Regions from separate parts of the Telluria sp. BA11 genome, predicted to be linked through region 2. Evidence: predicted binding sites of a transcription regulator. Region 2 holds the regulator's gene; each other region holds the start of a gene.

Region 1 (3,276 bases), 310 kb from region 2:
GCTGTCGATCCGGCGATCAAGTCCAAGGCCGTGCTGGCCTCGCTGTTCCACGTGGCCCTGATCTATGCCCGCGACCTGAATGGTTGCACGCACATCTTCATTGAGGTCAATCCACGTCACCGTCGTTTCTATGAAGCCATGTTGGGTTTCCAGACAGTGTGCGAAGCGCGGCCCAACCCGCGTGTTCAGGCGCCGGCAGTGCTGCTCAGCGCCGCCACTGCCTACGGGACCGAGCAGGTGGCCAAGTGGGGCGGCATGCAGGACAAGGCAGTGGGCGAGCGCTCGCTGTTTCCATGGTTCTTTTCGCAGCGCGAAGAAGCCGGTATCATCAACCGCCTGCGCCAGCTCGGTTAATCAGTCACCCTTCTGCGGTCCCTTCCCAAGGGCCGCGGCAGCCCGCCATACTTTCTCTGTTGCATTTGTTCCTTGCCTGCTTGGCAGGAACGTCCTATATTCAGCGCTCTTGTATTTGACAATGAGGGTGCGCCATGACGACAGGTAAGACCAGGGACGAAATCGCCGAAGCCTATTCCTCCGAGCCGTGGTGGTACGACCTGCGCGGTTTCTTCATTCTGACCTTCGCTTATAACAGCACCATCGGCACCCAGATGCGCTTCTTCGGACCGAACTTCGGTCCGGAACACCTGGAAGTGGCATGCGGCACCGGAACGCTGCTCGAGATGGTGCTGAACTGGCGCCGTCGCCGCAAGCTGCCGCAAGTCAAGGTGACTGGTATCGACTACGCCCCGTCGATGCTGGCCGGTGCCAAGCGCCGTTTTGCCAATAATCCCCAGGTTGTTGTCCAGCACGCCGATGCGGCACAGCTGCCGTTTGCCGACAACAGCTTCGACACGGCCAATATCGCCAACTCGATCCACTGCTTCCCGACGATCGATGGTGCCTTGCGCGACATCCTGCGTGTGCTCAAACCAGGTGGCACGATGGCAGCGAATGTGTTGTTGTACCCAACCGGTTTCGCACCGCTGCGCTGGGCAGCGCAAAAAATCAACGACTGGGGCATTCGCAAGGGGATTCTGTACAGCCCATTCCATACCGAAGAACTTCGCGCCAAGATGTTGGCGGCAGGTTATGAAATTCACTCCGAATTTACTTCGGGAAATACTTGGAATGTCGTGGTACGCAAGCCGGTGTAGGAGCAATCTGACAGCATCGTCTTCAGGGAGGAAATATGCTGTCGGTATTTTTTACAGTGATGTTTGATCTCGAACAGTCTGAATCGCTAACTGTTTGATTTAAAACAAATTTCTTGAGCTGGCACGGTGATTGCTTATATAGCCTCGTGAGCAGTACCCCAGACAACCCAGGAGATTTACGAAATGAACGCCTTCAAGAAAACCATCGTCGCCGCATCGATCGCAGCTGCTTCCCTGTTCAGCGCAACCGCCAGCGCTGGCGTGTTCGAGGTCAACCCAACCGGCCCGTCGGCTAACTTCACCGCTGACCGTATCGGCGGCACCTACATCGAAGTGGCTTCGTTCAACACGACCGCTGGCACCTTCGACGTCTCGCTGTATTTCCGTGCTACCTCGTTCGTCAGCGACGGTCTCGCCATTGAGTCGGGCGACACCGGTCTGGGTCAGAACTACGGCATGTACGCAGTGTACAAAGCGTCGGGCACGATCACGCAGGAAGGCACCAACACCAAGTTCTCGTTCCTGCCTGGTACCGGCGGTCTGTCGCTGTATCTGGATGCGAACCGCAACACCACCCTGGGTGTGACTCCAACCTCAGGCACCGGCGATTTCACGTTCGGGAACAATAGTGATGACGTTATCCTGGCTACCGGCGAAGCAATCACCGGCGAAGGCAACCTGGATCCTTCCCTGAGCACCTGCGGCACGGGCGTCGGCTCGGGCATCAACTGCGGCAGCTTCGGTTCGACCACCGGTTTCGACCTGACTGCTGCCGGCATGAACTTCTTCGTCGCTCCTAATCCATTCTACAACCTGTCGTTCCAGTCGGGTCAGCTGATCAACTTCCCAGTGAGCGGCACCCAGATCATCCGTGGTTCGTTGGACGTCGTGTTCGAAAACGCAGCTGAAGTGCCAGAGCCAGCATCGGTTGGCCTGCTGGGCCTGGGCATGCTGGGTCTGTACGCAGCACGTCGCCGCAACAAGAAAGCTGCCTAAGAACCACGGGTCTGCTGCGCAGGCCCTGTTCTCAAGCAAGAAAAAAACCACTGCCGGCAACGGACAGTGGTTTTTTTTCGTTGTCCGATTCGTCGGCGCCATGCGCCGACGCGCCGTTCGTTCAGCGGCTGGCGGCTGCCATGCGTGCAAACTGGCGCCGGCCAATCGCAATCGCGAGACGCTGGATCGGATGACGGTTGCCGCCCGGCCTCCACGTGCGCTTGAGCTTGTTGCGGTAAGCGTCGAACTGCATGCCCCACGGTGCTGCCAGTACATCGCCGCGGCCCAGCAGGATCTTGAGCGACTCGGTGGCGATGATGCCGGCGCACAGCTGGCAAGCCATGAAGGTCGACGGGCCACGCCGCTCGGCAAAGTTCACCGAGCCCGGCACCATCAGGTAGTTGCGGTGCAGGCCGGCCGGCGCCAGGCCGACCACGAAGCGGATGGCTTTTTCCTGCTCCGGCAAATCGCCCCAGCCAAAATACTCTTCGAACGTCATCTTGCCCGGCATGAAGTTGAGCAGGGCGGCGCCCATGCCCAGCGGCGCAGCAGTGGTGGCCGGGATGCCGAGCCGTGCGCAGGCGGCAAACGTCTGCTGACGCGCATCGAAGGCGAAGAAGTCGAGCGCGTCGACGTACAGGTCGACCCCGATCAGGAATTCGTCGAGATTGTCGGCATGGACGCCCTCGGGAAAGATCCTGATGTCGATGTCGGGATTGATGTCACGCGCCATGCGCGCCAGCACGTCGGCCTTGGGTTGGCCGACAGTCGACATCATCGCGCCGACCTGGCGATTAAAGTTGGGAATGTCAAACGTGTCGAAGTCGGCGATATGAAAATGCGTCACACCCAGGCGGGCCAGCGTCAGCAGGTGCACACCGCCAACGCCGCCGCCCCCCGCGATGGCGATGCGCTTGCCACGCAACTGCTGCTGTTCAGCAGGCGTGACCCAGCCAATATTGCGTGAAAACGCCTGCTCGTACTGGAACGGATTGTTCATCGGGGACATTGCGAAAAAGTAGGGACAAGCTGGTCAGCGCCGCAGAAAGAGCAGGGCGCGTACCGGCGGCGCAAGTGCTTACGCCGGATGCGACTCATCCATGCGCAGCAGGCGGTTGATGATACC
Region 2 (3,276 bases):
CACGCCGTCCATCAGCGCAATATACGGTTTCGGGTAAAAATGGATCAGGTGGTTCAGCGCGTATTCTTCGGTGAAGAAATCCTCGAGCAGTGCGCTGCCGCCTTGTGGCGAGGCATTGCCGACCTCGTGGAAGAAGCGGATATCGCCGCCCGCGCACAGTGCTTTCTCGCTGCTGCTGGCGATCACCACGGCATCGACGGCAGCGTCACACTGCCAGTCAAGAAGGATCGCGGTCAGCGCGCGCACCATGTCCAGCGACAGCGAATTGAGCGCCTTCGGCCGGTCGAGGGTGATGATGCCGGTGCGGTTGGCAATGCGGGTCAGGACGTGTTCGGACATGGCGTGATCCATCGAAAGGAAACACGTATTTTACCGGCAACGGGATGCAAAAAGGGCGTCCCGAAAAGACGCCCCTGGCGGTGGTGACCTGCGCTCGATCAGGCGGCAGCGACGTCTGCTTCGTCGACGTCCAGGCGTTTGATCGCTGTGCGGTTATGGTCTTTGAGCATCTGCTTGTGCTTCAGGATTTGTCGATCCAGTTTATCCATCAACATGTCGATCGCGGCATACAGGTCTTGCGCGACGCTCGCCACGTGCAGGGTCTTGCCCGACACCTGGACATTGATTTCAGCTTTTTGCCTTTTTTCTTTTTCAGTGAGGTTATCGACGGCCAGGAAGACGTGGGTATCTATGACTTGATCGAAATGGCGAATAATGCGTTCCAGCTTATTCTGAACGTATTCACGGATGGCAGGGGTTACTTCGAGATGGTGACCACTGATGGTGAGGTTCATACACACTCCTTTGAAGATGTCACGTCGCTTGCACCACACAGGAGCTGAAGGCACAGACTGTATGAGCGGCGTTGTTACAAGGCTTTGCGGAGACTGACGGGGGGGATCTTGAGCGCTTCACGGTATTTTGCGACCGTCCTGCGAGCAATGACCATGCCTTGTTCCCCGAGCATTTCCGCGATCTTGCTGTCGGATAATGGATTCTTAGGGTCTTCTGCTCCTGTCAATTGTGCGATGAGCGCACGGATTGCCGTTGAGGATGCTTCGCCGCCCGCTTCGGTGGCAACGTGGCTACCGAAGAAATACTTCAACTCGAACATGCCGTGCGGGGTCAGCATGTATTTCTGGGTTGTGACACGAGAGATCGTGCTCTCGTGCAGACCTAGTGTATCAGCTATCTCACGCAAAACAAGGGGCCGCATGGCAACCGCGCCATGGCTGAAAAAGTTGCGCTGGCGCTCGACAATCGCCTCGGCCACACGCAGGATCGTGTCGAAACGCTGGCGCATATTCTTGATGAGCCACTTCGCCTCTTGCATCTGCGCGCCCATCTGGCTCTCGCTGCGGCCCTGCTTGAGCATGGTCGCGTACAGGCTGTTGACGCGCAGGCGCGGCATCACGTCCTGGTTCAGCGTGACTGCCCAGCCGTTCTTGGCGCGCCGCACGATCACGTCCGGCACCACGTAATCTGACACGTTCGACGCAAACGCGGCGCCCGGATGCGGATTGCACTGGCGGACCACGGCCTGCACTTCGCGCAGGTCTTCGTCGTCGCAATCGAGCGCTTTTTTCAGCTTGCTGTATTCGCGCTGCGCGAACCAGGTCAGGTAGCCTTCGACGATCTTCAGGGCCATGCGGCGCGTGACCATCGGCACGCCCGGCATGCGCCGGATCTGCAGCGCCAGGCATTCGGCCGCACTGCGCGCGCCAACGCCCACCGGGTCCATGCTCTGCACCATCGCCAGCGCGCAGCGCAGTTCGTCGAGGTCGACCTCGAGTTCTTCGGGCAGGCGTGCGTGGATGTCGTCGAGCGGTTCTTCCAGGTAGCCGTTGTCGTCGAGCGCGTCGATCACCAGTTCGGCCAGCGCGCGGTCGCGCGTTGACAGCAGCGTTTCGCGCACCTGTTCCATCAGGTGTTCGCGCAGCGTGATGGCGCATGCCTCCAGCTGCGGGCGGCCGTCTTCGTCGTCGCTGCTGGCGCTGCCGGACGACGCGCCACTGCCTTCGCTCCAGTCGTTGTCGGGCCGCTCGCCATCGACCGCGCCGCCTTCAGCGCCCTCGCCCTCGGCCGGCGCGCTGCCTTCACCCTCGGCCTGCTGGCCTGGCGCCGGCGGCGCCTCGCCCGGTGCCGGCGCATTGTTGATGGCCCCATCGGCCAGCAAGCGCACCGAATGATCGAGCGGGTCATCGAGCCTTTCGAGCAGCGGGTTATCGCCCAATATCTGCTCGATCTCCTGATGCAGTTCGAGCGTCGACAGCTGCAGCAACCGGATGGATTGCTGCAGCTGTGGCGTGAGCGCCAGGTGCTGCGAAGTGCGGAGCTGAAGGGACTGTTTCATCAATTGAGTATGGCTTACATGCGGAAATGTTCACCGAGGTACACGCGCCGTACCGATTCGTCGGCGATGATATCGTCGGGGCGGCCGGATGCAAGCACCGCGCCCTGATTGATGATGTAGGCGCGGTCGCAGATGCCGAGCGTCTCGCGGACATTGTGGTCGGTGATCAGGACGCCGATCTTGCGCTCCTTGAGGAAGCGCACGATGCGCTGGATCTCGATCACGGCGATCGGATCGACGCCGGCAAACGGTTCATCGAGCAGCACGAAGCGCGGGTTGGTGGCCAGTGCGCGCGCGATCTCCACGCGGCGCCGCTCACCGCCCGACAACGACAGCGCCGGGTTCTCGCGCAGCTTCTCGATCTGCAGGTCGGCCAGCAAGGTATCGAGGCGGTCGCTGATCTCGGTTTTGGTGAGCGATTTGCCGTTGACCTTCTGCAGTTCGAGCACGGCGCGGATGTTTTCTTCCACCGTCAGCTTGCGAAACACCGACGCTTCCTGCGGCAGGTACGACAGGCCGAGCACTGCGCGGCGGTGGATCGGCAGGCTGGTGATGTCGGTGCCGTTGATGCTGATCGAGCCGGCGTCCGACGGCACCAGGCCGACGATCATGTAGAACGAGGTGGTCTTGCCGGCGCCGTTCGGGCCCAGCAAACCCACCACTTCGCCGCATTCGACATCGAGCGACACATCGCGCACGACCAGGCGCTTGCCATAGCTTTTCTGCAGGCCCTTGACGACCAGCGTGCTGCGATCGTTCAGTTCCGTCATTGCGTGCCTCCGGCCGGCGCACGCTTGGGCGCCAGGATCAGCGTGCCGCGCCCGCCGCCAACCTTGCTCTCGCCGCTGACGTCATTGCGCACGGCGACGACTTCCTTGCGGTTGTCGTACGAGATGAACGGACCGGTCATCTGGTTGGTCATC
Region 3 (3,276 bases), 190 kb from region 2:
GCTCTTCGGGCAGCACCCACGGCAGCGTGGACAGCGGCAGGCGCAGGCCGATCGGCGAATCGCCTTCGATCAGGTACAGGTTTTCGCGCTTGAGCGGCCACGGCGACGTGCGCCAGCTGGTGCCCAGCATGACGGACGGATCGTGTTCGCGGGCTTTGAGCGGCAGCACGTAGCCGGCCACCTGGCCCAGGCCCCGTTCGAGCAGGCGCGCCAGGCGGCGGCGCTCTTCCGGTGCTTTCAGGTCGGCGTCCAGCGGATCGAGATTGCGCGGCAGCGCCTGCTCGCGCTGGGCTTGCAGCAGCACGTCTTCGTAGGCCGGGATGGCGCTGCCGGCCGGCAGGCCGAGCGATTTGACCAGCTCCGCGGCAAAGCGGCCGGCATCTTCGCTGCCATAGCCATCATCGATGTGCTCGTCCGAGAACAGCGACGGATCGAACCACATCGGCTGGCCGTCGACGCGCCAGAAGATGTTCAGCGCCCAGCGCGGCAGCGGCTCGCCCGGATACCACTTGCCCTGGCCGTAATGGATCATGCCGCCCGGTGCAAAGTGGTTCTTCAGGCGGTGCATCAGGTTGCCCGCCAGCTCGCGCTTCTTGTCGCCATGCGCCAGCGTGTTCCATTCGGCGCCGTCCATGTCGTCGATCGAGACAAAGGTGGGCTCGCCGCCCTGCGTCAGACGCACGTCCTGGTTCACCAGATCAGAATCGACCTGCTGGCCCAGGCGGTTGATCTTGTCCCAGTCGTGTTCCGTGTACGGCTTGGTCACGCGCGGGTCTTCGTGGATGCGCGTGATCGTCATTTCGTGGACGAACGTGACCTCGGCCTTGTCGGTAAAGCCCGTGACCGGCGCGGCCGACGACGGCATCGCCGTGCAGGCCAGCGGGATATGGCCTTCGCTGGCCAGCATGCCCGAGGTGGGGTCGAGACCAATCCAGCCGGCGCCCGGCACATACACCTCGGTCCAGGCGTGCAGGTCGGTAAAGTCGACGGTGGTGCCGCTCGGGCCGTCGAGCGCTTCCTGGTCGGCGGTGAGCTGGATCAGGTAGCCGGACACGAAACGCGCCGCCAGGCCCATCTCGCGCAGGATCTGCACCAGCAGCCAGCCGGTATCGCGGCACGAACCGGAGCGCTTCTGCAATGTGTCTTCCGGCTCCTGCACGCCCGGCTCCATCCGCAGCAGGTACGCGATGTCGCGCTGCAGGCGCTGGTTGATGGCCACCAGGAAGTCGTTCGTGCCCATCGGCTGGGCCAGCAGTTCGCGCCGCGCGCTGGCGACCCACTCGGTCAGCAGCGGGCCAGGCTCTTGCGACCTGGTGTACGGGCTCAGTTCGGACTGCAGCAGGTCCGGGTAGGCGAACGGGAACGTCTCGGCATATTTTTCGACGAAGAAGTCGAACGGGTTAATCACCGTCATGTCCGCAACGAGGTCGACTGTGAACTCGAGCACGTCGGTTTGTTCGGGGAACACGAAACGGCCAATGTAGTTGCCGTACGGGTCTTGCTGCCAATTGATGAAATGCTCTTTCGGCAGGACGGTCAGTGAATACGACAGGATCGGTGTACGCGCATGTGGCGCCGGACGCAGGCGCACTTCATGCGGTGACAGATTGACCAGGCGGTCGTAACGGTAGCTGGTCTTGTGATGAAGCGCAACGCGGATAGCCATGCGGTGGTGCCTTTCGATTGGGGCGCGATCGATGCCGGCGCTCTGAATTTGGTCGTATTAGTTTGCGCGCAACTAAGCAGGCGCAAGATAGAAGCATTTAAGCATGATTCATACCCGCGTTCGTTTGACTTGTGAGTCGTACGGGGTGGCTGGCACGTTTCTTGTTAGTATTCTGGCACAGGAGGCAATGATGTCGAACTTTTACGATGAAATGTATTCCAATGAGGCAACTGTGCGGCCTCATTATCAGGCATTCGCGGATTGGCTCGGCCAGCAACCCCCGCATCTGATCGAGCAGAAGCGGGCGGAAGCCGAGCTGAACTTCCAACGCGTGGGGATCACGTTTGCTGTGTACGGCGACAACGCTGGCAAGGAACGGCTGATCCCATTCGACATCATTCCGCGCGTAATCAACGCCGCCGAGTGGGCCAAACTGCAGGCCGGCCTGGTGCAGCGCGTGACCGCGCTGAACCGCTTCCTGCACGATGTGTACCACGACCAGAACATCCTGAAGGCGGGCGTCATTCCGGCCGAACAGATCCTGAATAACGCGCAGTACCGACCGGCCATGCAGGGCGTTAATGTGCCCCTGGATATCTATGCCCACATTGCCGGCGTCGACATCGTGCGCGCCGGCGAGGGCGAGTTCTACGTCCTGGAAGACAATCTGCGCGTGCCGTCGGGCGTGTCGTACATGCTGGAAAACCGCAAGATGATGATGCGGTTGTTCCCGGCGCTGTTTGCGCGCAACCGCGTGGCGCCGGTCGACCATTATCCCGATCTGCTGCTGGACAATCTGCGCACCGTGGCGCCGCATGGCGGCGACGATCCCACCGTGGTCGTGCTCACGCCCGGCATGCACAACTCGGCTTATTTCGAGCACGCGTTCCTGGCCCAGCAAATGGGCGTGGCGCTGGTACAGGGGCAAGACCTGTATGTCAGCAACGACACCGTCTACATGCGCACGACGCGCGGCCCGAAGCAGGTCGACGTCATCTATCGCCGCATTGACGACGATTATCTCGATCCGCGCGCGTTCCGCCCCGAATCGACGCTGGGCGTGCCGGGCCTGCTCGATGCGGTGCGCGCCGGCCGCGTTGGCCTGGCCAATGCCATCGGCACCGGCGTGGCCGACGACAAGTCGATCTACCCGTTCGTGCCGGACATGATCGAGTTCTATCTCGGCGAAAAGCCGATCCTGAACAACGTGCCGACCTACCAGTGCAGGAAACCAGAACACCTCCAGTACACGCTGGCGAATTTGCCCCAGCTGGTGGTCAAGGAAGTGCACGGGGCCGGCGGCTACGGGATGCTCGTCGGGCCCGCCTCGACGACGGCCGAGATCGAAGACTTCCGCCGCCGCGTGCTGGCCAATCCGGACGGTTACATCGCCCAGCCGACGCTGGCGCTGTCGGCGTGCCCGACCTATGTCGAATCGGGCATCGCGCCGCGCCACATCGATCTGCGCCCGTTCGTGTTGTCGGGCAAGACCGTGTCGATGGTACCGGGCGGGCTGACCCGCGTGGCGTTGCAAGAAGGTTCCCTGGTGGTCAATTCGTCGCAGGGCGGCGGCACCAAGGACACCTGGATACTGGAGAACTAGCATGTTG

The links. Region 2 encodes sigma-54, which starts transcription at its own class of promoters, with help from an activator protein. Its sites were predicted from a motif close to TGGCANGNAANCTGCTTT; they were not measured.
Region 1: pepA (flocculation-associated PEP-CTERM protein PepA) is a predicted target of sigma-54. The motif match lies at 1,274-1,291, and genes of this name have one in related genera.
Region 3: AC1MGT_RS14110 (circularly permuted type 2 ATP-grasp protein) is a predicted target of sigma-54. The motif match lies at 1,817-1,834, and genes of this name have one in related genera.

Annotation. Positions count from the first base shown of each region.
Region 1 covers NZ_CM155275.1:2,719,767-2,723,042, forward strand. Annotated here, with positions in the region: gene AC1MGT_RS11925 (GNAT family N-acetyltransferase) at 1-354, shown strand, start outside; gene AC1MGT_RS11930 (class I SAM-dependent methyltransferase) at 489-1,154, shown strand; gene pepA (flocculation-associated PEP-CTERM protein PepA) at 1,338-2,150, shown strand; gene AC1MGT_RS11940 (ThiF family adenylyltransferase) at 2,272-3,150, opposite strand; gene AC1MGT_RS11945 (GNAT family N-acetyltransferase) at 3,229-3,276, opposite strand, start outside.
Region 2 covers NZ_CM155275.1:3,025,002-3,028,277, reverse strand. Annotated here, with positions in the region: gene AC1MGT_RS13320 (enoyl-CoA hydratase/isomerase family protein) at 1-339, opposite strand, end outside; gene hpf (ribosome hibernation-promoting factor, HPF/YfiA family) at 438-794, opposite strand; gene AC1MGT_RS13310 (RNA polymerase factor sigma-54) at 869-2,353, opposite strand; gene lptB (LPS export ABC transporter ATP-binding protein) at 2,368-3,123, opposite strand; gene lptA (lipopolysaccharide transport periplasmic protein LptA) at 3,120-3,276, opposite strand, start outside.
Region 3 covers NZ_CM155275.1:3,211,397-3,214,672, forward strand. Annotated here, with positions in the region: gene AC1MGT_RS14105 (transglutaminase family protein) at 1-1,666, opposite strand, end outside; gene AC1MGT_RS14110 (circularly permuted type 2 ATP-grasp protein) at 1,857-3,269, shown strand; gene AC1MGT_RS14115 (alpha-E domain-containing protein) at 3,271-3,276, shown strand, end outside.